Regions from separate parts of the Parafrankia irregularis genome, predicted to be linked through region 1. Evidence: riboswitches for the same ligand, from Rfam matches in the RefSeq annotation. Region 1 holds a riboswitch; each other region holds the start of a gene.
The links. Region 1 has a riboswitch for cyclic di-AMP ahead of AWX74_RS21315 (transglycosylase family protein). Riboswitches for the same ligand answer to the same signal wherever they lie in the genome.
Positions count from the first base shown of each region.

Region 2: another riboswitch for cyclic di-AMP. It lies ahead of AWX74_RS22515 (peptidoglycan-binding protein); the one in region 1 lies ahead of AWX74_RS21315 (transglycosylase family protein).
Region 3: another riboswitch for cyclic di-AMP. It lies ahead of AWX74_RS35015 (transglycosylase family protein); the one in region 1 lies ahead of AWX74_RS21315 (transglycosylase family protein).

Region 1 covers NZ_FAOZ01000014.1:136,102-143,456, forward strand. The annotation lists gene AWX74_RS21310 (transglycosylase family protein) at 1-192, opposite strand, end outside; gene AWX74_RS21315 (transglycosylase family protein) at 1,775-2,461, opposite strand; cyclic di-AMP (ydaO/yuaA leader) riboswitch at 2,467-2,692, opposite strand; gene fbaA (class II fructose-bisphosphate aldolase) at 4,353-5,387, opposite strand; gene AWX74_RS21325 (DedA family protein) at 5,675-6,268, shown strand; gene AWX74_RS42090 (CAP domain-containing protein) at 6,651-7,355, shown strand, end outside.
Region 2 covers NZ_FAOZ01000016.1:26,684-34,038, reverse strand. The annotation lists gene AWX74_RS22520 (serine hydroxymethyltransferase) at 1-1,155, shown strand, start outside; cyclic di-AMP (ydaO/yuaA leader) riboswitch at 1,718-1,879, shown strand; gene AWX74_RS22515 (peptidoglycan-binding protein) at 2,149-2,892, shown strand; gene mce (methylmalonyl-CoA epimerase) at 3,381-3,806, shown strand; gene AWX74_RS22505 (hypothetical protein) at 3,954-4,304, opposite strand; gene AWX74_RS22500 (LppP/LprE family lipoprotein) at 4,340-4,858, opposite strand; gene AWX74_RS22495 (DUF5134 domain-containing protein) at 4,978-5,601, opposite strand; gene AWX74_RS22490 (hypothetical protein) at 5,661-5,894, opposite strand; gene AWX74_RS22485 (response regulator transcription factor) at 6,157-6,813, opposite strand; gene AWX74_RS22480 (response regulator) at 6,995-7,355, shown strand, end outside.
Region 3 covers NZ_FAOZ01000042.1:2,411-9,765, forward strand. The annotation lists gene AWX74_RS35000 (SDR family NAD(P)-dependent oxidoreductase) at 1-730, opposite strand, end outside; gene AWX74_RS35005 (hypothetical protein) at 872-1,900, opposite strand; gene AWX74_RS35010 (hypothetical protein) at 2,007-3,599, opposite strand; gene AWX74_RS35015 (transglycosylase family protein) at 3,874-4,251, opposite strand; cyclic di-AMP (ydaO/yuaA leader) riboswitch at 4,264-4,441, opposite strand; gene AWX74_RS35020 (helix-turn-helix domain-containing protein) at 4,850-5,458, opposite strand; gene AWX74_RS35025 (FMN-binding glutamate synthase family protein) at 5,601-6,935, opposite strand; gene AWX74_RS35030 (glutamate synthase) at 7,039-7,355, opposite strand, start outside.

The DNA.
Region 1 (7,355 bases):
GCGCAGCCGGGCGAAATCATCCGCCGTCGCGGCGCCGGCAGGGGCCGCGGTGACGGCGAGCCCCGTTCCGACCAGGGCCGTGACGGCCCCGGTGGTCCGCAGGACACGGGTGGCGGTGGACGGCGGCTGCGCCGCGCGGTGCCTGCCACCACGACCGGTCGAACGGACGGGATCACGATCATGCGACCGCATCAGGTGTCCTTCCCGTCGCCTGCGGGGTGAGCTGTCGGGTTCGGGCTGGAAGCTGCCCGGTCGGCGTACCAGGACCCGGCCGTCCTCGCGGACCGGTGTGTCCCGGCTGTATCGGTACGCCGGCTTAACCCCTAGGACGCAACGAATGCGCCCGGATGGTGGGTCCCCCACTCCTGCCCTGTGTCGTCCGCTCCAGTACCGGCCGAGTGGACGGGGGCAGGATTCGGCGTCCGTCCACACGACCTCGCCCCGGGGGGAGGCGAGTGGGCGGAACTGTAGCGAGATCTACCTACATGACGCAAATCCCGCTGGCCAGGGCGGGATCGGAAATGACCATATCGGAGTCACCCGAACGGGCCAATTGACGGATGGGTGGAGGAGATGGTCATCACACCCCAACCGCGCCACATTACCGTCCCCTCGACATCTCGGACGCACCGGGGGTCCGTCATGCGGCTGGCGCCCCAGCCGGCTTCAGGCCGGGACGGTCCATGACCCGAGGAAGGTCCATGACGGGCGATGCCCGCTCGGCGGCCCAGGCCTGGGCGCCCGGGGACACGGGGCGGCGCCAGGGCGGGTCGGCGGCGGGCGGTGGGGGCGGTGTGGGGCCGGCGACAGCGCCGGCCACCGGAAGCTGGAGAGCGCCGACGCCACGCCCGCCTACCGGGATCGCCGGTGTGTGGCGGGTACCGATCTGGCCATGACCGGTGCGGTGAGGTGGCGTCGTCGAGGGAGGTCGTTCGGCGCGACCGTGGAGGGAATGCGCGCCGAACTCATCCCGCGGGTGATCGAGATGGTCGGCGGGAGGGCCGCGACGCCCGGACACCTGCCCCGAGGCCGGTACCGCTCCGGCGGTGGGGCTGTCCGGGTCCTGCGACACGCGGACCGTTGGGGCGCTCCGCGTTGCGTCCCGCGCGCCACGGCTGGGTCAGCGCCGGGCGGGCGGGCCGTCGCACGTCACGGCCGACTGGATGAGACGCCTCCCGGGCTTGACGGATCGGGAGGAACGTCCCGTCGGGCGAGGTGCTCGACAACTCAGACGTGGACAACTCAGATGTGGATCAGGTGTGGACAACCGCGCTGGGACGGTGCAGCCACGGTCGGGTGTTCCTGGGGCTCCTGGCATCACCGCGCCCGACCGGGACGGAGCGGGCGGGTGCGGTGAGCCTCCCCGGCGCGCGTCCGCGCTTTCGGGGCTGGGGCGAGGGAGGGACGAGGATCCGGTCGGACGGCCGTGAAGGCCCGCTCTCAGGGAGCGGGAACGCGGTCGGTGGGCCGACCGTTGTCTGACGAGGACGGCATGCACGTCCTCGAGCGACTTCCGGTTTGCGGCGGGGTCCTTGTCAGCGTTGAGCCATTTCCATCGTCGGCTCCGACCTGCGGTATCTCTGGTCGTGCACCATGAGATGGGAAGGCTCGTCGATCCAGTCCGGGCGGGGGCTTTCCCCGTGCAGCCGGGAGGGTTCGGCTACGGAAGGCAGGTTGCCTTCACGGGGTGCTGGCTGTCGGTGCCGCGCGCTGGGCCCGCGGATGAGCGGGCGGGCATGCAGGCGACCGAGTGCTCCGCCGGGGCGGGCAGGCGTCAGCCGAAGGTGGCCGCCCAGGTCTGCGGGCCGAGGACGCCATCGACGACGAGGCCGCGCACGGTCTGGAAGTCCCTGGCCGCGGCTGCGGACTTCGGCCCGTAGCAGCCGTCGACGGCGAGGGAGTAGCCGAGGGAGTTCATCTTTTCCTGCCAGGTCCTGATTTCGTCAGTGACCTGGTTGTGTACCGACGCGAAGTAGTTGCGCGTCAGAGGGGGCACACCCGTGGTGGCGACGGGCTGCGCGACCAGACTGGTGCGCTCGGCCGTGCGGGAGGCCTGGCTGCCGGATCCCGACGACGATGCGCCGGGCGAGAGCTGGTCGCCGCCCATTCCGCTCCCGCACACCGGCCACTGGCCGAATCCGGAGCGGAGCGCGAGCTTCAGCGCCGCCTCGTCCTGCAGGGCGGGTGGAGCGGTGTGTGGTAGGCCAGAGTACCCAAGGCTGCGCCAGGTCCCGGCGGAGAACTGGTAAGCGCCATAGTAGCCGTTACCGGTGTTCGTCGTGTAGTTGCCGCCGGACTCGCATTGCCGCAGACCTTCCCAGGTCGTTGCGGCGTTCGCCGGTTGGCTGATGGCGATTGTGCCTCCGACCGCCGCGACAAGGACGGGTACGGGGACGAGTGTGCGGGCCCGGCTGCGGGTACTGCTGCGGCGTTGTCGGCCACTGGTACGTGCGTCGGACATGCGTGAGTTTTCCTTCCCCACGCCTGCGAGGTGAGCTGTCGGGTTCGGGCAGGGAACAAGCCCGGCCGCATGTCAGGAACTCCCAAATCCTGTGCCTTCGACAGCAAGGAAGACGGTTCCTCATTGCTGTCAACGGCCCTGCGGCTTCACCCCAAGGCCACCAGGTTCGGTGGCCGGGTATTGGTTCCCCCGCTCCTGCCATCGGGTTTTTGTTTCCGGCGGATGGGGGCAGGGATTCGGCGTGCACCCGTCGGGTGCCCGGCCTGTCTCCGGGCACGGCGAAGACCATAACCACAACGTCGGGCGAGGCGACAAGGATTGAATGGTCGACGTGAAGAAGAGCACACTCCTGCGCGCCTTCTTGAGATTGGCCGCGGGCCCTGGTATCGCGCGCGCACGCGCGCTCATTAACTTGGCGGGCGTTTCGTGATGGAGGGTTCGGGCCGACTGATCACGCTCGCGAAAGATCGCCGATATTGCCTGCGCTGCGAGCTATTCGCCGGAATCGGAGCCAAGGCTACCGCTCGCTGCTGATCCCGTCACTAACGAGGGCGAAAATTTATATTCTTGTACTGATGGAGGTTCGGGCGTCGCGTCATGTGAGATACGCAATCGTAACTATGAGTTAACGTAAGTGTATCTTTCGTCGCCGACGAGCCTGTCGGAGGGTCGGATCGAGGGCTCGGGGCGCCGCCCCGCCGGGGCCTGGGGTGATCTTGTGGGGATGCGTTCGGACTCGGGCGTCCTCGTCACCGTGGCACCCATGGTGCCTCTCGGTGTCTCCCTGGTAGCCGATAGTCACATCGGTGGCAATGTGGCGAATGGCCGGGCCCGTGGCGACCGGTCCGGCCAGCCCGCTGTCGACGGCGGCGCGAACTACGTCCCCGCACGTCGGTGAGGGGCGAGTCGGGAGAGCCTGTCGCGAGCCGGACGTTTCCCGGTCTGTCTGGACGAGGCCGGAGATTCCGGATGGCGGGCCCGCTGCCGTGGTCGTGCGTTCCGCCCACCGATTCGCCGCTTGGTACTGATCCCTCACTGCCGCGCGAGCCTGTGGGTGGCCGAATCGGTCGAAGAGGCCACATGGCAGCCCACACGAAGCTTTGCCCAGGCGTGGGTGACCTTGGTGTCGAGGGTGTGGTCTGAGCAGGTCGTCGGGCCGCGTCTACTTCCGCGCGGGATCGGACCACTGTGGCCCTGAGGGTGTCCTGGCTCGGTATGGCGGGCGATGTGCCGTCGCCAGGCCGCACGATCTTTGTGGGGTGCTTCCGGGCGGTTGACGTCCCGGATCGCGGCCGGGCGCGGTTTGGTCACCCGCCGGAGACTTGTGAGTGAAATAGATCACACTCTGCTGTCGGCCGGTCGTCCGGACAGATGACTGTCAGCGGCCGGGCGTTGCCGGTTGAGATCAGGTGCGGGCGTGTCGGGGGTGCTGGACGGCCGGGGCGGGCCGTCGTACTGCCCGCGGCGACAGGGAGCCGGAGCAGTGGGAGAAGGAGATAAGGAGAGGGAGATGGGAGACAAGGAGGAGATGGCGACAGGGAGCGGGCGACGAGCCGCGCGGAGCGGTGCGCCAGGAGCCGCGGGGAGAAGAGGTAAGGAGCCGCGGGGAGGAGAGGTAAGGAGCCGGAGCCAGGCATGGGCTCCGCCGCGATGGGTGAGCCTTCTCCATCTCACGCTGTCGGGCGCTGTAGCCACAGGCCAGAGCCGACGATGGGCAAGGCTCAGCCGGCGTACACACGGACGATGCGCCGGGCGGCATCAGGCGAGCGGAGTGCTCCCGGGAACGTGGGCGCCCCCGGGAGCATGAACGGACTACTGAGGTCCCTACCGGACCAGCGTGGCCCGGCTCAGATGTCGGTCAACGGACCGGGCAGAGCCCGGATGACGTCGGTCAGACGCCGATCGAACGGCCCGCGGACCGCAGGTCAGAACAGGCCTGGGCGACTCGTGCCGCCATCGAGGTCTCCGCGGCCTTCCCGTAGGTACGCGGGTCGTAGGCCTTCTTGACCCCGACCTCGCCGTCCACCTTCAGAACCCCGTCGTAGTTCCGGAACACGTGGTCCACGATGGGACGGGTGAATGCGTACTGGGTGTCGGTGTCGACGTTCATCTTGATGACACCGTAGTCGAGCGTTTCGCGGATCTCGGAGAGGTCCGAGCCGCTGCCGCCGTGGAATACGAGGTTGAACGGCTTGGCGTCGGCACCGAGGCCGAGCTTCTCGGCCACATGCTGCTGGCCCTCGCGAAGGATCGCGGGCCGCAGCTTGACATTGCCGGGCTTGTACACGCCGTGAACATTGCCGAACGTCGCGGCCAGCATGTAAGCACCCTTCTCCCCGGTTCCGAGCACCTCGGCGGTGCGGAACATATCGCCGGGAGTGGTGTAGAGCTTCTCGTCGATCGCGCCGACGACACCGTCCTCCTCGCCGCCCACGACGCCGATTTCGACCTCCAGCACGATACGCGCGGCCCGACAGTCGGCGAGCAGCTCGTCCGCAATCTTGAGGTTTTCCTCGAGCTCTACCGCGGAGCCGTCCCACATATGGGACTGGAAAAGCGGATCCCGCCCCTGGGAAACTCGCTCACGGGAGATTGCGATAAGTGGGCGAATGTAGGTGTCAAGCTTGTCTGCCGGGCAGTGATCCGTGTGCAGCGCGATGTTTACCGGGTATGCTTTGGCGACGTGGTGCGCGTACTCTGCGAGTGCCTCGGCCCCGAGCACCATGTTCTTGATGGTCGTGCCTGAAAGGAACTCGGCGCCGCCGGTTGAGACCTGGACGATTCCGTCACTGCCGGCCTCCGCGAAGCCCCGCAGCGCTGCGTTGAGGGTCTGCGACGAGGTCACGTTGATGGCGGGGTAGGCGTAGGCGTTCGACTTCGCCTGGCTGAGCATCTCGGCGTAGACGTCTGGGCTGGCGATGGGCATCGGTGGAGCTCCTCGAAAGGTCTAGGGGCGCCCGACCGCCCGGTGGCACCAAGCCACCGCGGGCCGTGGCGCCGGACGCGCCGCCGAACCCGCCACCACCCCCCGGAGATCCCGGGGCGCGGTTGCGCCCGACGCGTGCCGACGGCAGGTGTTGGCCGAAGGGTATGACGTCACCCGGCTCGGACGGGTGTGGTTCCACGTGACATCGCCGGAAGCTGGTCGGATGTCTCATCCTGATCGCGCTCCGGCGGCAGACTGGCCTCGTGGACATCGAAGACCTCTCTGGGATGACCCTCTACGCCATCCTCTTCGCGGTGATTTTCGTGGAGAGTGGGGTCCTGGTCGGCTTCTGGCTCCCCGGCGACACCGTGCTGTTCGGTGCGGGTCTGGTCGCAGCCGACCCGTCAGCCGACGTCTCGATCCTCGTACTCGCGTTCGGTGTGCCGGTGGCGGCGAGCCTCGGCGCCGTTGTCGGGTATGCGACCGGCCGTCATCTCGGCCGCCCGTACCTTGAACGCCGCCATGCGGGAGCGCTGGTTCGAACGGAGGACTTCTACCAGCGCTTCGGCGCGGCCACGCTGATCGCGGCTCGGTTCGTGCCCTGGGCGCGGACGTTCGCCCCGGTCCTGGCCGGCGCGGTGTCGATGCCCAGGCACCGGTTCGGCGCGGCGGTGATCGCCGGGGCCGTCATCTGGGGAACCGGCCTGGTCCTGCTCGGCTATGCGGCCTCGGCCGTTCCCGGCCTGCGCGATGCCGCGGTCTGGATCGGGGTCGTGGTGATCGTGGTGTCCGTGCTCGCCGGGGCGGGGGGCGAGCTCATGCGCAGGCGGGTGGCCCGCTCGCGGAGCGTGGAGGACCCCGCGGGTACGAGTGCGGGCTGATCCGCTCCCGTACCCCGCGTCGTCCCAGGCGCGCTGCCGCATTGGGTGTCCGTTGCTCGTTCTGTCGTGATCAGGTCCGTACGGTTACTGATCGTGGGCTTCGTCGGGCGAACGTGTGGTCGTGTGAGCGATCACGCCGAAGTGCCGATCACACCGAAGTGCCGATCACGCCGCGGCTGGAATGCGCGCGGAACCTCCTGAACGCGCGGGTACGGGCCGGTCGGATTCTGGCCGGCCGGGCCGGTCGCGCCCGGTTGGTGGACCCCGATCCCGCAGCGGACGGATACGGAGGCCTTCCTGCCGGCCTTTGATCGTGTTCGTTGTCCTGCTGGGTCTGGCGGCAGTCTCCGGTGTGGGTGTGCCGAGCATCGGCGTTGCTTCGATGGCGTTACCGGCTTCGAGTGCCGAGGCGGCCAGCGCCGCGATGTCGGGTCGTGACGGTCAGCTTTCCGCCGATCACGCGCGTGTCGCGGCCGGGGTGGACACCGCGCCCGAGGGCGCGTCGAGGAATCGCCTGCCCGCCGTGGTGATCCCCAGGGCGGCTCCGCGTCCGGCGGACGCACGCCGCACGGCGGACCCACCGACGGCGAGGCGGGCGGCGACTGCGCCGTCGGCGCGGGCGCCCGCGCACCCTGTGGTCGTCAGCCATGGTGACGGCGAGATCCATGAGATCACGGACGATGACGCCAGGGGGAGCTCCACGCCCGGCGGCAGCCCAGCGCAACCTGGCAGTTCAGCGCAACCTGGCAGTTCAGCGCAACCCGGTGGCACCCGGCCGAACGGCGGTCAGCCTGGACGTACCGCGTCCGGTGCGACCGGCACCGACGCCGCCGGATCGGGCGACGTCGAGTCCGGGCAGTCCGGGCAGGTTGGTGGGCGGCCGGTTGTCGCCGACCAGGTCGCCGCGGGTGGGCCGGAGCTGCCCGGTAGCCCACCGGCGGTCAACGGCCCGGCAACGGTCGCTGAGCCGGACCCGGCCGCCGGCGCCGGACCCGCCGGCTCCGCGCAGTCCGGTCCGGACAGCGTTACGGCTGCATCCCGGCCGGAACCGGCGCCGGCTCAGCAGCCTTCCGCGGCCGCGGCCGGC
Region 2 (7,355 bases), on a different contig from region 1:
GAGAACTACGTCTCCACCGCCGTCCTCGAGGCCTCCGGCTCCGTCCTGACGAACAAGTACTCCGAGGGCTACGCCGGCAAGCGCTACTACGAGGGCCAGCAGTTCATCGACCCGGTCGAGACCCTGGCGATCGACCGGGCGAAGGCGGTGTTCGGCGTCGAGCACGCGAACGTCCAGCCGTATTCGGGCTCGCCCGCCAACCTGGCCGTCTACCTGGCGTTCCTGCAGCCGGGCGACGCCGTGATGGGCATGGGCCTGCCCTCGGGTGGCCACCTGACCCACGGCTGGACGGTGTCGGCCACCGGCCGCTGGTTCCAGGGGGTCCGGTACGGAGTACGCCAGGACACCGGGCGGGTCGACCTCGACGAGGTGCGTGACCTCGCGCTCCAGCACCGGCCAAAGGTGATCTTCTGTGGTGGGACCGCGATCCCCCGCACCATCGACTTCCCCGCCTTCGCGGCGATCGCGGGCGAGATCGACGCCGTGCTCGTGGCGGACATCTCCCACATCGCCGGCCTGATCGCCGGTGGCGCCCACCCCTCGCCCGTGGGCCACGCACCGGTCATCACCACCACCACGCACAAGACCCTGCGCGGGCCCCGCGGCGCGATGATCATGTCGGACGCGGCGCACGCGTCCGCCCTCGACAAGGCGGTGTTCCCAGGCCTGCAGGGCGGCCCGCACAACCACACGACCGCCGCCATCGCGGTCGCGCTGCGCGAAGCCACCACCCCGGACTTCCGCGAGTACGCCCACCGCGTCGTCGCGAACGCGAAGGCGCTCGCCGAGGCGCTGTCCGCCCGCGGTTTCGACCTCGTCACCGGCGGCACCGACAACCATCTGATCCTGATCGACCTGACCAGCCGTGGCGTCGCCGGCAAGCCGGCCGCGAAGGCGCTGGACCGGGCCGGTATCGAGCTCAACTACAACACCGTTCCGTTCGATCCGCGCAAGCCGTTCGACCCGTCCGGCGTCCGGCTGGGAACGGCCGCGATCACCACCCGCGGACTGCAGCCGGAGCAGATGCCGACGCTGGCGGGCTGGATCGACGAGGCCGTGAAGGCCGCGGGCGACGACGACGAGACCACCATCAGCCGCATCGCCGGCGAGGTGCGAGACCTGATGACGGCCTACCCGATGTCCGGCTGGGTCTGATCACATCGCATATCCGCTCGGGCTCGCCCGGTCCACTGGCCGGGCGAGCCTGTTCCTGACGACGGCGCGGTCGACGGGAGAGCGCCCACACCGCCAGCTTGCCCGCGACGTATGGGGCGGTTCCGCGGAACCGCCCCGCCAGTCACCGTAGGACGTCGGCGAGGGCCCACGGGTACGGGGCAGGGGTCCGGTATTCCACTGTCGCCGGAGATGCTACGCACATCACAGCCGACTCGGCGATCGTGAGCCGACAGGCCCGCCAGAGATCACTGCGGATCGGTCACCACTCTCCCGGACGACCCGGTCACCACACGCAGCTCAAGCAGCCGACAGAACGCCGCATACACCACATCGGCGGCACCGGCGGTACTCGGCGGACCCTCTCCCCCCTTCGTCGCGTACAGTGCGCATACACCAACCTGTTGTACGCATCGTGACCAGGTAGCGCCACAAAAGGGCAAAAACTAGTACTTGCGACTACCCTTAGTAGTTCGTTACGGTGTGCTGGCACCAAACAAGCGACGGGTCGTACGCCGAGTTCTGCCCTAGGCCCGTCGTCCCCTCCTAGTGACCACCAGGGCAGAAGCGGGGGAACCAGGTTCCTCCGGATGGCCACCGCACCCAGGGCGGCCGTCCTCGGGGTGAAGTCGCCGCGCAACGCGCGCCGACCGGGCTTCCCGGCCCGAACCCGACAGCTAACCTCGCAGGCGTACGGGAAGGATCTGCGTGTACGCATGCTTCGAATAGCAGCCGGGACTGCATCCGTCCCTCGGAACGCCGCCGCGGTAATGCCGCGCCCGTAACCCGGGGTTGACACCGGAGATCTGGGGCCCGCTCGGGCCCGGACAAATTTCACGCCGATAGCAGAACGCGCGTCCATTCGCGCGCCTTTCGCGACCCAATTTCGTCGCGACTCATTGATCCGTGTACGGATCGTTGGCGCCTGAAGACGCCCTACCCGCCTGCTCTTCAACGTAGAAACGAGATATCTTGATGTCGACCGGAAAGCACCGCAAGTCCCCCAGCGTCCGCCGCCGAGGCCGTGGTCGCTCCGCTGCTGTTGCCGCGGCAAGCGTTATCGGGGCATCCGCCGGCCTGTTCCTCACCGCGAGCCCCGCCAGCGCGGCGGTAATCTCGGACACCAGCATCGCGCAGGCGGCGAAGAACGCCGGCCTGAACTCCTGCCGCGGAATTCCGCTGAGCACCTGGGTCGCCGTCGCGCTCGCCGAGTCGGGCGGCAACACCACCGCCCACGCGACCGTCGGTGAGGACTCCCGCGGCCTGTGGCAGATCAACATGCGCGCGCATGCCAGCTGGGTCGGAAACCGCGACCTCTACGACCCGAACGTCAACGCCTGGGCCGCACGGCAGGTCTGCCAGAGCCAGGGCATCACCGCGTGGAGCGCCTACACCAACGGCATGCACACGAAGTACCTGGCTCGTGGAGCCGCGGCAGCCGCGGCCGTGGGCAACTCGGTGAGCACCACGGTGTCCACCGCGCCGTCCGCCAGCGCCAACCGCGCCGTCGACTCGGGCTACATGCGGCTGGGCGTGTCCGGCCCCCGCTGGGATGTCTCCCTGGTGCAGGACCAGCTGCGTAAGCTCGGCTACCCGATCGTCGTCGACGGCTACTTCGGACCGCAGACCAACCACATGGTCATCGACTTCCAGAAGAAGCACGGCCTGGTGCCCGACGGCGTCATCGGCCCGCTCACCCACAAGGCCCTGTTCGGCTGATCGGCCGCACAACCGAATACCTGAGCGAGCGACCGGTCGATCAGCTGACCCTGGTCAGCTGATCGGAATCACCGATCGACTCGACGCACCGTCCCCGCCGCGGGCCCCTGGACATCCAGAGGCGTCACGGCGGGGACGCCGCGTTTTCCGGTGATAACCCGCACCCCCGGCATAGACTCGGCAGAAATGCGATCAAGCCGAGCTCCAGGCACCGTTACACGCCTTCCATTAATCACTACAGGCAACGCGGATCTTCTTGTGGATCCGAGCGGGGATTTCATACCGACTGCGGTGACTGGGACCCTTCCCGCACCACTCGTGATGAAACTTCGACGAAGCCCGGGGTGACGCGCGCCACAGGTCGGTGGTGACCGGGACACGGCGTACTGGATTCAGTGGACCGCAACGCCGTATCCGGGCACTCTCGGAGGCTGGGCCCGGGCCGGACGCCGCCACGGGCCGACCGTCCTACGACCAGGAGCGATGTTGTGCTGACCAGGATCGACCATGTCGGGATCGCCGTGGCCTCGCTGGAGGAGGCCATTCCTCGCTACGAGGCCGCATTCGGCCTGACGGTCGCGCATCAGGAGACCAACGAGGCGCAGGGCGTGCGCGAGGCCATGCTGCTGGTCCACAAGGGCGACACCGGCGGTTCCTACGTCCAGCTGCTGGAGCCGATCCGCGAGGACACCCCGGTCGGCAAGTTCCTGGCCAAGAAGGGGCCGGGCATCCACCACATCGCCTACGGCGTGGGTGACATCGACTCCGCGCTGGCCGCGCTCACCGTCGCCGGCTTCGACCTGGTCAACAAGACGCCCGTGCATGGCACGGCCGGCAGCCGCATCGCCTTCATGCACCCGAAGGGTGTCGGCGGTGTGCTCACCGAGCTGGTCGAGGCACCGGAAGGGCACTGACTCGGCGCCCCCGCACCGGCTCCCACACAAGGCACCGGGCGTCGGCCATCCCGCCGACGCCCGGTGCCCCACAGCCCGCAGTCCCCAGCCCGCAGCCCGCAGCCCGCGATCACCCGTGGGCCGTGAAGGCCCACCCGGCTGCCATCGTCACCACAGCACCGCGATCGCCACGTTGGCCACCCCGAGCCCACCTGCGGCGTGAGCCAGGGCCGCCGGCGCCTCGCGGCCGCGGGCGTTGCCCACGACGGCGACGCCGGCGACTGCCGCCGCGACGACGAGCTTGACCGCGATCTTGGCGTTGTCCACGTCCCGGTCCACGGCCCCGCTGGACGCAAGCCCCACCAGGATCATGCCCGTGACGATCTGGACGAGGGCGCCGTGCAGGATGCCGGGCGTGATGACCGGATGCGGCGAGCGGATCTGCGCGAGCCACCCTCCGACAATCATGGCCATCCCGACCAGGTGAAACACAACAACGATGTTGTAGACCACGCCCATGACGTCTTTTCTACAGGACGTAGAACATGGCCGGTTCAGCGGCGGCTCGTCGGAGCCGACCAGTCGTTGGTCGGGATCGGGTCGAGCGCCTGCACCGCGGTGCCGTTCCACCGGAAGCGCACCGTGGCCGCCCCCGCCGACGGGCAGCACATCGGATCATCAGGGCGGTACAGGTCGTACTGAAGCGCCACGGTGTCACTCGTGGACCACACCCACCGCACGTTCGCACTCGCGACGCTGTCGGTTCCGACGAACCGGCCGTGGTTGAAGAAGAACGCCTGCTGCGGATGTCCGTCCACGGATGACGTCAACCGCCCCACGATCGCGCTCAGCGCCCAGGCGGGTTCGTAGCTGCTGCTCCCCATCGGCGTGTAGCCGCGTTCCCGCACCAGTTGCACCGCCTGCGCGGGTGTCAACGCACCGGCCGGGGCCGCAGGTGTCGCGGTGCCTGGTGTGACAGCCGGTGTGCTCGCCGGTGCGGCGAAACTCGCCGAAGCCGTCACGGTCAGCACTGCGGTGAAGGTCAGCACGAAGATGAGCACGATGCGCCGCATGGGTCGCCCCCTTGGCCTCGTTTCCGCCAACCGGGTGACCATAGGCGCCCGTGGCGCGCTCCGCCCGCCAGGAAGGCGATTCGCGCGCTATCGGAACAGCGCGGATCAGAACATCGCGGTCAGACGTGCCCGAGAAACATCAGCACCATCCCGCCCGACATGACCAGCCTGGTGCCCCGCGGAACGACCGGATCCGGAAACGCCCTGACCAGCCAGGCGGTGATCCTGCGGGCGGATGTCCGCGCCGCCCAGCGGGCGGGCAGGCCCACCAGGGCCACCAGGCAGGCTCCGGCGAAGACGGCGACGCACCAGGCGCCGAGGGCGCCGTCGGTGCGCAGCGGCCAGCCCGCGAAACCGACCGCGCCCGACATGCACGCCATCGCCGCCGACTCGACGACGACCATGGCGCAGCATGACCAGACTCCGGGCGTCCCACAGTGTGGATGCAGCACCACCATCGCCAGCATGACGAGCGCGAGTGCCAGGTACACGGCGAAGAACGGCCACGCTCCGATGAGCCGCGGCGGGCCGACGAACATCACCGCCATCCCCGCCGCGACCAGCACGTGGGCGACCTCGATCCAGCCATCGGCGACCGTATGACCGGCCACCGGATGGCCCTCCGCCGGATGACCGGCCACCGGATGACCGAGCGTCAGGCGCCCGGCCGGGGTGGAGCGAAGCAGCCCGTACAGCCGCACGAGGTGAACCGCCGCCACCACCGCGGCCGCCGCGGCAGCCACGGCGGTGACCGGCCCCGGTAGCGGACCGAGCTCGGCCGCTACGGAATGAGGATGACCGGTCACCCTCCAGCGGCGATTTCGGCCGCCACCAGGGAGGTGATCCGGCCCGCGCGGGCCTCGTCGACGATGACTTCGAGCTGCTCGATGCTCATCTGGATCCGCTGGCCGAAGTCGTCCGTGAGCACAACCCGCCGGGTGGCCTCAGCCTCATGATCGATGTAGAGCTCCGGGCAGCCACAGCTGCACTTGCCACAGAACGTGATGACGCGACTCAAGGCTTCCGAACCGCTCACAGCACCTCCCCGCTGACACGGCAAACAGAAGATCATCTGAAGTGTAAGCCGTCGGGCCCGTCGAGCCGGGGCGTTCCGAACACCATCACATTGTCGTGACAAGGTGCCCGGCAGGCGCTCCCCGGCGCAGGCCAGACGCCGCCCGGGCGCTGCTCGCCACCACCCGGACGCCATCCGGCGCCAGACAGACGCTACTTGACCCCAGGCAACCACAGCCGGGTGCGGCCGGCACCCGGCCGGGTGCCGCACCCAGCTGTGCCGCTCAGCTGTGCCGTGCGGCCTCCAGCCAGGCGAGCACCGCGAGCACGCGCCTGTTCTCGGTGGGCTCCATCCGCAGGCCGAGCTTGGCGAAGATGCTGGCGATGTGGGACTCGACCGTCTTCGGGCTCAGGTGCACCTGTTGGGAGATCCCGCTGTTCGACAGCCCCTGCGCCATCAGTTCGAGGATTCGCCGTTCGCGGTCGGACAGCCCGAGCAGGCGGTGCGACTGCGGGTAGCCGGCGAGCAGGCGCGCGGCGATGTGCGAGTCGATGACGGGCTGCCCGTCCCGCAGTCGCTCAAGCGCGTCCCGCAGCGCCTGCCGGTTGGTGATGTTGTCCTTGCGCATGTAGCCGATCCCGTCGGCACCGCCGGCGAAAAGGTCGGCCGCGAACGGGTCGTCGTCGTGGGCGGTGACGACGAGAATGCCCATCGACGGGTGCGCGTCGCGCAACGCGCGGGCGGTCAGCAGCCCCTCGTTGGTCCGGGTGGGCGGCATCCGCATGTCCACGATCGCGACGTCGGGAGGAGCCTCGCGCACGGCCGCGAGCAGTTCGGTGCCGGTCGGCACCGACGCCGTGACCTGGACGCCGATCGTCGTGAGCAGAACACCGAGTGCCTCTCTGATGAGCCCACTGTCCTCCGCGATCGCAACACGCACACCGGATCTTCTCACGCCGGTGCTCACTGAGCCTTTTCCATCGTCGACTCCGACCTGCGGCACCCCGACGGTGCACCGTGAGATGGAAGAGGCTCACTGTCCCGATCACACCGGGATAACCCCCGGACGTTCCCGGGTAGGGCCGGTAGCCGCACCGGGACGAGTCCGGTACACCTGACCGATGCGGGTAGCGATCGCGGATGACAGCCCACATCTGCGCGCGGGGCTGCGTGCGCTCGTGGCCAGTGTCGGCGCGCAGGTCGTCGCGGTCGTCGGCCGCGGTCACGACCTCGTCGACGTCGTCACGGACGCCCCCGTCACCGAGCCGGTGGATGTCGCCCTGGTCGACATGCGGATGCCGCCGACCCTCACCGACGAGGGCCTGCGTGCCGCGCGGCAGATCAAGGCGCTGCGCCCGGCCACGGCGGTCCTGGTCTTCTCCGCCGACGACGAGGCGCCGTACGCGGCAGACCTGCTGCGCGACTCACCAGGCGGCGTCGGCTACGTCCTGAAGTCGACGATCACGGACCGCGACCAGCTGC
Region 3 (7,355 bases), on a different contig from region 1:
CCTGCTCGTCCGCACGGCCCCAACGCTGCAGCGGGATCCGCTGGCTGCTGGCCTCCACGACCGCCGGCTGCGACAGGTACGGGGCCATCAGCGACGTCTCGGTCAGGCCGGGCGCCACCGCGTTCACCCGGATGTTCTGCGCCGCGTAGTCGACCGCCGCGGCCCGTACCAGATTGATCACCGCGCCCTTCGACGCGTGGTAGGCCCAGTTGCCGGGATCCGCCTGCAGCCCACCGCTCGACGCCGTCACGACGATCGAGCCCCCGCCGCCGGCCCGCAGCGCCGGTGCGACCGACCGGATGCCGATCGCCACACCACGGACGTTCACGGCGAGGATCCGGTCCAGTCGCTCGATCGCGCCGTCGGCCTCCCAGGGCACGGTCCCGCCGATGCCGGCGTTGAGGACGGCCACGTCCAGACGCCCGAAGCTGGCGAGCGCGAGCTCGGTCATCCGCGCGCCGCACTCCGGCGTCGAGACGTCCGCGACCAGCGTGACCAGCCGCGGGCGAACGGCTCCGTCGAGGCAGGCAGCGGGCTGCGACGCAGGCGGGGCGGGCGGGGCGGAGGAGGCAGGCGGTTCCGCGGAACCGGCGTCCGCGGCCAGATCTGCCAGCCCGGCCTCGTCCGCGTCGACCGCCACCACGCCGAACCCGCGGGCGGCGAACAGCTCGACGCAGGCCCGGCCGATGCCGGAAGCGGCTCCGGTGATGACGACAGCCTGGGCGACCACGTGACCTCCGCGCGTCTCCCGACCCGGCGCCGCCGGCTCGGCCTGACCAGATCAATCAGCCAGCCGAGTCTCGCCGACCGGCATGAACGGGACGGATCGACCAGGTGAGGGCCAGCGGTCGGCTCAGGGGCCACCGTTCGCTCAGGCCGCCACGGCAGAAACTGTCGAACCGTCAGCCATCCCTGCGGCACGAAGCCCGGTACCGCCCAACGTGGGCCGGCCGGCGATGCTGCGCGGCTGCTGCCGGGCAAGCTTGCCGGCGATCTGATCAGCGATCAGCTGCAGCCGTTCTATCGGCGGGGCCGGGTCGTAGCTCGTGTAATTAACGGTCACCTTGACGTGATCGACGAGGAAGAAGAGGGTGTCCGTCGCGATGTCGTAGGTGATTCCCCGGCCCCGTGCCTGCGTCGTCATTCGCACGTACCCGGTGGCTCCGGTCGGCGCCGGGGGGCTCAGGGTCCCGGTCAGCTGATATTCGAGCTCGTCGTCGCCGGCGGCGTTGCGCGCGTCCATTCTGGCCTGGGTCTCCTGGCCCAGGCAGTCCGCGAACCAGGGATTGGACCACATCACAGTATCGAAAACAGCCTGCTTCTCGGTCACTATCTCGGCGCCGGAAATGATGACCGTTCCGTCGTCATTGTCACTCACGAAGGTCGCGCCGAGAGCGGTTGCCTCGGGCTCGTTGTCGAGGTCCTCCGCCGACAGGCCGACGCAGTCCGCGAACTCAGGTGAGTACTGTTCCACGGACTGGGCAGCGGCGACGGCTTCGGCGGCGGCATCGGCATCGATGGGCACACCGGTGAAGCCGGCTGTCGCCGGGCCCTCGGTCAGCACAAAGTCCTCGGGCCACAGACCCAGCGCGCTCGGCGCTGACGTGGCGGGCCCCGGCGACGAACCAGCGCTCGACGAGGCCGTTCCCGAGGTGACCGCGGGTTCGGGCCTCCCAGTCGTGTCACCGTCACCTGAGCACGACGAAACGGTGAACGCGATGACCGCCAGGAGAATCCCGTGGCGCTTCAGCGGGAGCAGTCGCGGTCGACTCCCGGGGACCGAGGGCAGCACCTGGCCCGCGGTGTCCTTCTTCAGAACGGCATCGTGGCCCGCGGCCGACCCGCCTCGGGCCTCGGCCACCGCCCGTCCACCCAGTCGAAACAGATCACGAACAGCCATGTCTCGCCCACCCCCACGCATGCCAGCGCCGACACAACCACCGGCGCCCGCAACGTCACGAGAACGCTACGGGCGCACCGGTGTCGTCTACTCAGGTCACCGCGCCTCAGGCCGCCACCGGAAGCACGGTCGAGTGGCCGGCATCTCCTGCGGCACGGAGCCCGGGACCGCCCGACGTGGGCTGGCCGGCGATGCTGCGCGGCTCCTGCCGGGCCAGCTTCCCGGCGATCTGGTCAGCGATCAGCTGCAGCCGTTCCATCGGCGGGGCCGGCTCGAGGTTCGTGTACGTGACATTCACCTTAACGCGACCAACACGGAAGAGAAGGATGTCCCTCGCCATGTCGACGGTGACCCCCTGGCCTCGTATCTGTACCGCCAGGCGCACGTACCCAGCGGCTCCGGTCGGCGCCGGGAAAATCTGGGCCCCGGTCAGCTCGTATTCAAGCCCGTCGTCGTCGACGACGGGCCCGTCGGCTTCGGCCTGGACCTCCTTGACCATGCATTCCTCGAACCGGGGATGAGCCAGCAACGCGCGATCAGCGGCGGCCTGTTTCTCGGTCACCACTTCGGCGTATGACTCGATCGTCAAGGGCCTGTCATCGTCGCTCACGAAATTCAGTCCGTCATATGCGGCCTCGGGCTCATATCCGAGGTCTTCCGCCACCACGCCAAGACAGTTCGAGAGCTCGGCGGAGTTCAGCTCGGCCGAGCTCACCTCGTCGGCATCGGCGGGGGCACCAGTGAAGCCGGCCGTCGCCGGGCCTTCGGTCAGCACGTAGTCCTCGGGCCGCAGACCCAGCGCACGCGGCGCTGACGTGGCCGGTCCCGTGGGCCGGCCGGCGATGCTGCGCGGCTGCTGCCGGGCAAGCTTCCCGGAGATCTGGTCAGCGATCAGCTGCAGCCGATCCATCGGCGGGGCCGTCTCGTAGTTCGTGTACGTGACGGTCACCGCGACGTGATCGACGATGAAGACGAGGGTGTCCACCGCCATCTCGTAGGTGAAATCCTGCTCTCGCACCTGCAACGTCACACGCAGGTACCCAGCGGCTCCGGTCGGCGCCGAGGGACGCTGGACCCCGGCCACCTGATATTCGACCCCGTCGCCGTCGGCGCCGGACTCGTCGATTCGGGCCCGGGTCTCCCTGCCCGTGCAGTCCGCGAACCGGGGACTGGCCCACATCGCGCGGACGCCAGCGGCCTGCTTCTCGGTCACTATCTCGGCGTAGGACGAGATGAACGAGTCCCCGTCCTCACTCACGAAGGTCTCGCCGACAGCGGTTGCCTCAGGCTCGTAGTCGAGGTCGGTCGCCGACAGGCCGAGGCAGTCCGCGAACTCAGGGGTGTACCGTTTCGCGGGCTGGTCACCGGCGGTATTGGTCCCGGCGGGAACGCCGGTGAAGTATGTCGTCGCCTCACCCTCGGTCAGCACGTAGTCCTCGGGCCACAGACCCAGCGTGTTCGGCGCCGACGAGGCCGTTCCCGAGGTGACCGCGGTCTCGGGCCTCCCGGTCGTGTCGCCGTCACCCGAGCAGGACGACACGGTGAACGCGATCACCGCCAGAAGAAGCCCGTGGCGCTTCAGCGGGAGCGGTCGCGGTTGACTCCCAGGCACCGAGGGCGACAGCTGGCCCGCGGCCGGGCCGCCCCCGATCTCGCCCGGCGCCCGACCACCCAGTCGAAACAGATCGCGAACAGCCACGTCTCGCCCACCCCCACGCATGCCAGCACCGGCACAACCACCGGATGCCTCCCGCGCGGCAGGCACACGCAACATACGTGCTCTATCGGGACGGAAGGACAGCGAAGCTATCAGACTGCTGTCAGCCCGCTGTCAAATGACTGTCAGCGGACCCAATGAAGATCGGTTAGAATCGATATTTCACTACCAATAACCACCAGAATGCCAGGCAAAATCAATGCGCCCGCAACGTCACGAGAACGTTGCGGGCGCATTGATTGCCGCATACTGTGGATCAGATCTTGCCGCCCCAACAGCTCTTCGAGGCATACCAGGGGCTGGTGCCCTGCTGGGCGTACAGGATGTGGGCACGCTTCCACTGCTCGGCGGCACTGGCGTTCTGCGGCAGGCCCTGGCCGCCGACGGCGTGCCAGGTGCCGGGCATGAACTGGAACAGGCCACCCGCGCCGATCGAGTTCACCGCGCGGGGGTTACCGCCCGACTCGCAGGGAACAACCGCGCTCAGGAAGCGGTGTGCGTCCGGCCGGGCAGCGGCGCTCGCCGGCTGGGACATCGCGATACCACCACCGATCGTCGCGGCAAGCACCGGTGCGACGAGCAGAGCGCGGCCCCGACGGATGGAACGACGGTTCTTGCGGGCAGCCGAAACCATAGCGGACAAAGTTGTGTCCTTCCCCCACGCCTGCGAAGTTAGCTGTCGGGTTCGGGCTAGGGAATCGCCCGGCCGACCGGCGCGTTCAGATCGCGCCCGGTGGCTTCACCCCTGAGGACGTCCGAAGAGAAGGCTCATTCGACGTCCGGGAACCTGGGTCCCCCGCCCCTGCCTGCGGTTCTGTTAATCACCGGGTGTGGCAGGGTTCGGCGTGCCACCCGATGCGCGCTCCCCAGGTCGGAAGCACGGCCAAGACGTTACACACGAACCGCAAACCATTTCAAAGCCTTTGTGACGAGCGCCACATCCGGCACTGCGGCCTTGAATTCCACCGGCATCGCGTCCCCTCGGCCGCATATTCACCGTTTCCTCCCGGCGTCATTCGGCCAGGGTCAGCGATTCGGCACTATCGGTCGACCCGACCGCCACGCAAGGTGCGCGACGCGTTCGTGCCCGCGACCGAAATTCCGGCCGCGGCGACGAAGAATCTTCCTGAACCGAATTCCGACACATCATGAAGTCGACCGTTTTCGACCGCGCGGCGGGACGACGGCGGGGGTGATCGGCCGGACGGCGACGGAGGCCGGCAAAGGCCGGATCAGGGCTGGCCGGCGCCGACCTCGCCGTAGGCCACGACCGACAGGAACCGGATAGGCAGCTGGACCAGCTCCCGCGGCCCGTGCGCGCCCTCGCCGTCAAGCTGCAGCGCGTCGCCGGGGCGCATGACGTAGCTGGCATCGCCGTGGCCGTAGATCATCTCCCCTTCGAGCATGTAGAGCAGTTCGGTGCCCGGGTGTTGGAAGAGCGGGAACTCCTCGCTGCGCTCGGTCAGCGTGACGATGTGGGCCTCCATCCGCTTGTGCGGGCCGCGCAGTGCTCCGAGCAGGGTGTACTCGTGGCCCACCCTGGTCCCCCGCTGGGTGATCCGCGGCCCGGTGCCGGCGCGGGTGAAGACCGCCTCCCGGGCGGCGTCAGCACCGCGGAACAGGGACGTCACCGGCACGTCGAGCGTCTCGGCGAGCCGGTCGAGCGTGGTCAGGCTGCAGGAGATCGACGCGTTCTCCACCTTCGAAATCATCGCGCTGGACACACCGCTGCGCGCCGCGAGCTCGGCCAGGGTCAGCCCACGGTCATGGCGCAGGCGCCGGACGTTGCCCGCGATGGCACGCTCCAGCCGCCCCTGCCGGGACGCGTTCTCCTCCCCCACACCCGAAACACTAGCGATGGCGCCCTCTTTGCCCGATCCGTCCGGCAGCCTGCTCAGCTGACCGTCCGGCCGCCCGAGTGGCTGCCTGCTCGGCTGCCCGTCCAGCTGCCCGGGCGGCTCGCCGCTCAGCGCGTCTCCCCGTTCACCGGTCGGCGCCGGGGATCCAGGTGGTCCCGGCGAGCGGCACCCGGGCCATCGCCGCGGCTTCGACCGTCAGCGCGACGAGGTCCTCGGGCTCCAGATTGCGCAGGTGGGCCTTGCCGCAGGCACGGGCCAGCGTCTGCGCCTCCATGGTCAGCACCCGCAGGTAGTTCGCGAGTCGCCGGCCGCCCTCGACCGGATCGAGCCGGGCCGCGAGCTCCGGATCCTGGGTGGTGATGCCGGCCGGGTCACGGCCGTCCTGGAAGTCGTCGTAGTAGCCGGCCGCCGAGCCGAGCCGCTCGTACTCGGCCGCGTACCGTGGATGGTTGTCACCGAGCGCGATCAGCGCCGCCGTGCCGATGGCGACGGCGTCGGCGCCGAGCGCCATCGCCTTCGCGACGTCCGCCCCGGTACGGATGCCACCGGAGACGATCAGCTGGACCCTGCGGTGCAGGCCGAGCTCGTCCAGCGCCTGCACCGCCTGCGGCAGCGCGGCCAGCGTCGGGATGCCGACGTGCTCGATGAAGACGTCCTGGGTGGCGGCGGTGCCGCCCTGCATGCCGTCGAGGACGACGACGTCCGCGCCGGCGGCGACCGCGAGCTTCACGTCGTAGTAGGTGCGGCTCGCGCCGATCTTGACGTAGATCGGCTTCTCCCAGTCGGTGATCTCACGCAGTTCGAGGATCTTGATGGCGAGGTCGTCGGGGCCGGTCCAGTCCGGGTGCCGGCAGGCGGAGCGCTGGTCGATACCGGGCGGCAGGGTACGCATGGCGGCGACCCGATCGGAGATCTTCTGGCCGAGCAGCATGCCGCCGCCGCCGGGCTTCGCGCCCTGCCCGAGCACCACCTCGATGGCGTCGGCCTTGCGCAGGTCGGTCGGGTTCATTCCGTAGCGCGACGGCAGGTACTGGTAGACGAGGTGCTTCGACTGGTCTCGCTCCTCGGGGGTCATCCCGCCGTCGCCGGTGGTGGTGGACGTCCCGACCTCGCTCGCGCCGCGGCCGAGCGCCTCCTTCGCCTGCGCGGAGAGAGCCCCGAAGCTCATCCCGGCGATCGTCACCGGAATGTCGAGGTGCAGCGGGTACTTCGCGTTGCGGTCCCCGAGGATCACATCGGTGCCGCACCGCTCGCGGTAGCCCTCCAGCGGGTAGCGGGACATCGACGCGCCCAGGAACAGCAGGTCGTCGAAATGCGGCAGGGCCCGCTTCGCCCCCCAGCCGCGAATGTCGTAGACGCCGCTGCCCGCGGCCCGCTGAATGCCGGCGATGGTGGCGCGGTCGAAGGTCGCCGACTCGCGCAGGCCATAGGTGGCGGGCGACGAAGGATAGCCGGACATGAATCTCCTCAGGCTACGGACGATGTCCGCGGTCAGTGCGCCTTTTCCATCTCACGTTTGTCGAGCGCTGTAGCCACAGGCCGGAGTCGACGGTGGAAAAGGCTCAGTACGCGTCCGAGTTGTGGGCGGCGAAGTGGTAGAGCGTGCGGGCCGAGCCGTAGCGGCGGAACTCGGCCGGGTCGTACCCCTGTTCCCCCGGCTCCCCTGGTTTCCCGGGCTCCCCGAGGCCGGCGGCGGTGAGCAGCTCGGCCAGCTCCGCCCGGTGCTCGTCCCGCATCGGCTTCTCCACACAGTCCGCGCCGAGGGAACCGACCTTGCCGCGGACGTAGATCCGGGCCTCGTAGATCGAGTCACCGAGCCCGTCCCCGGCGTCGCCGCAGACCACCAGCCGCCCCGCCTGCGCCATGAAGGCGCTCATCG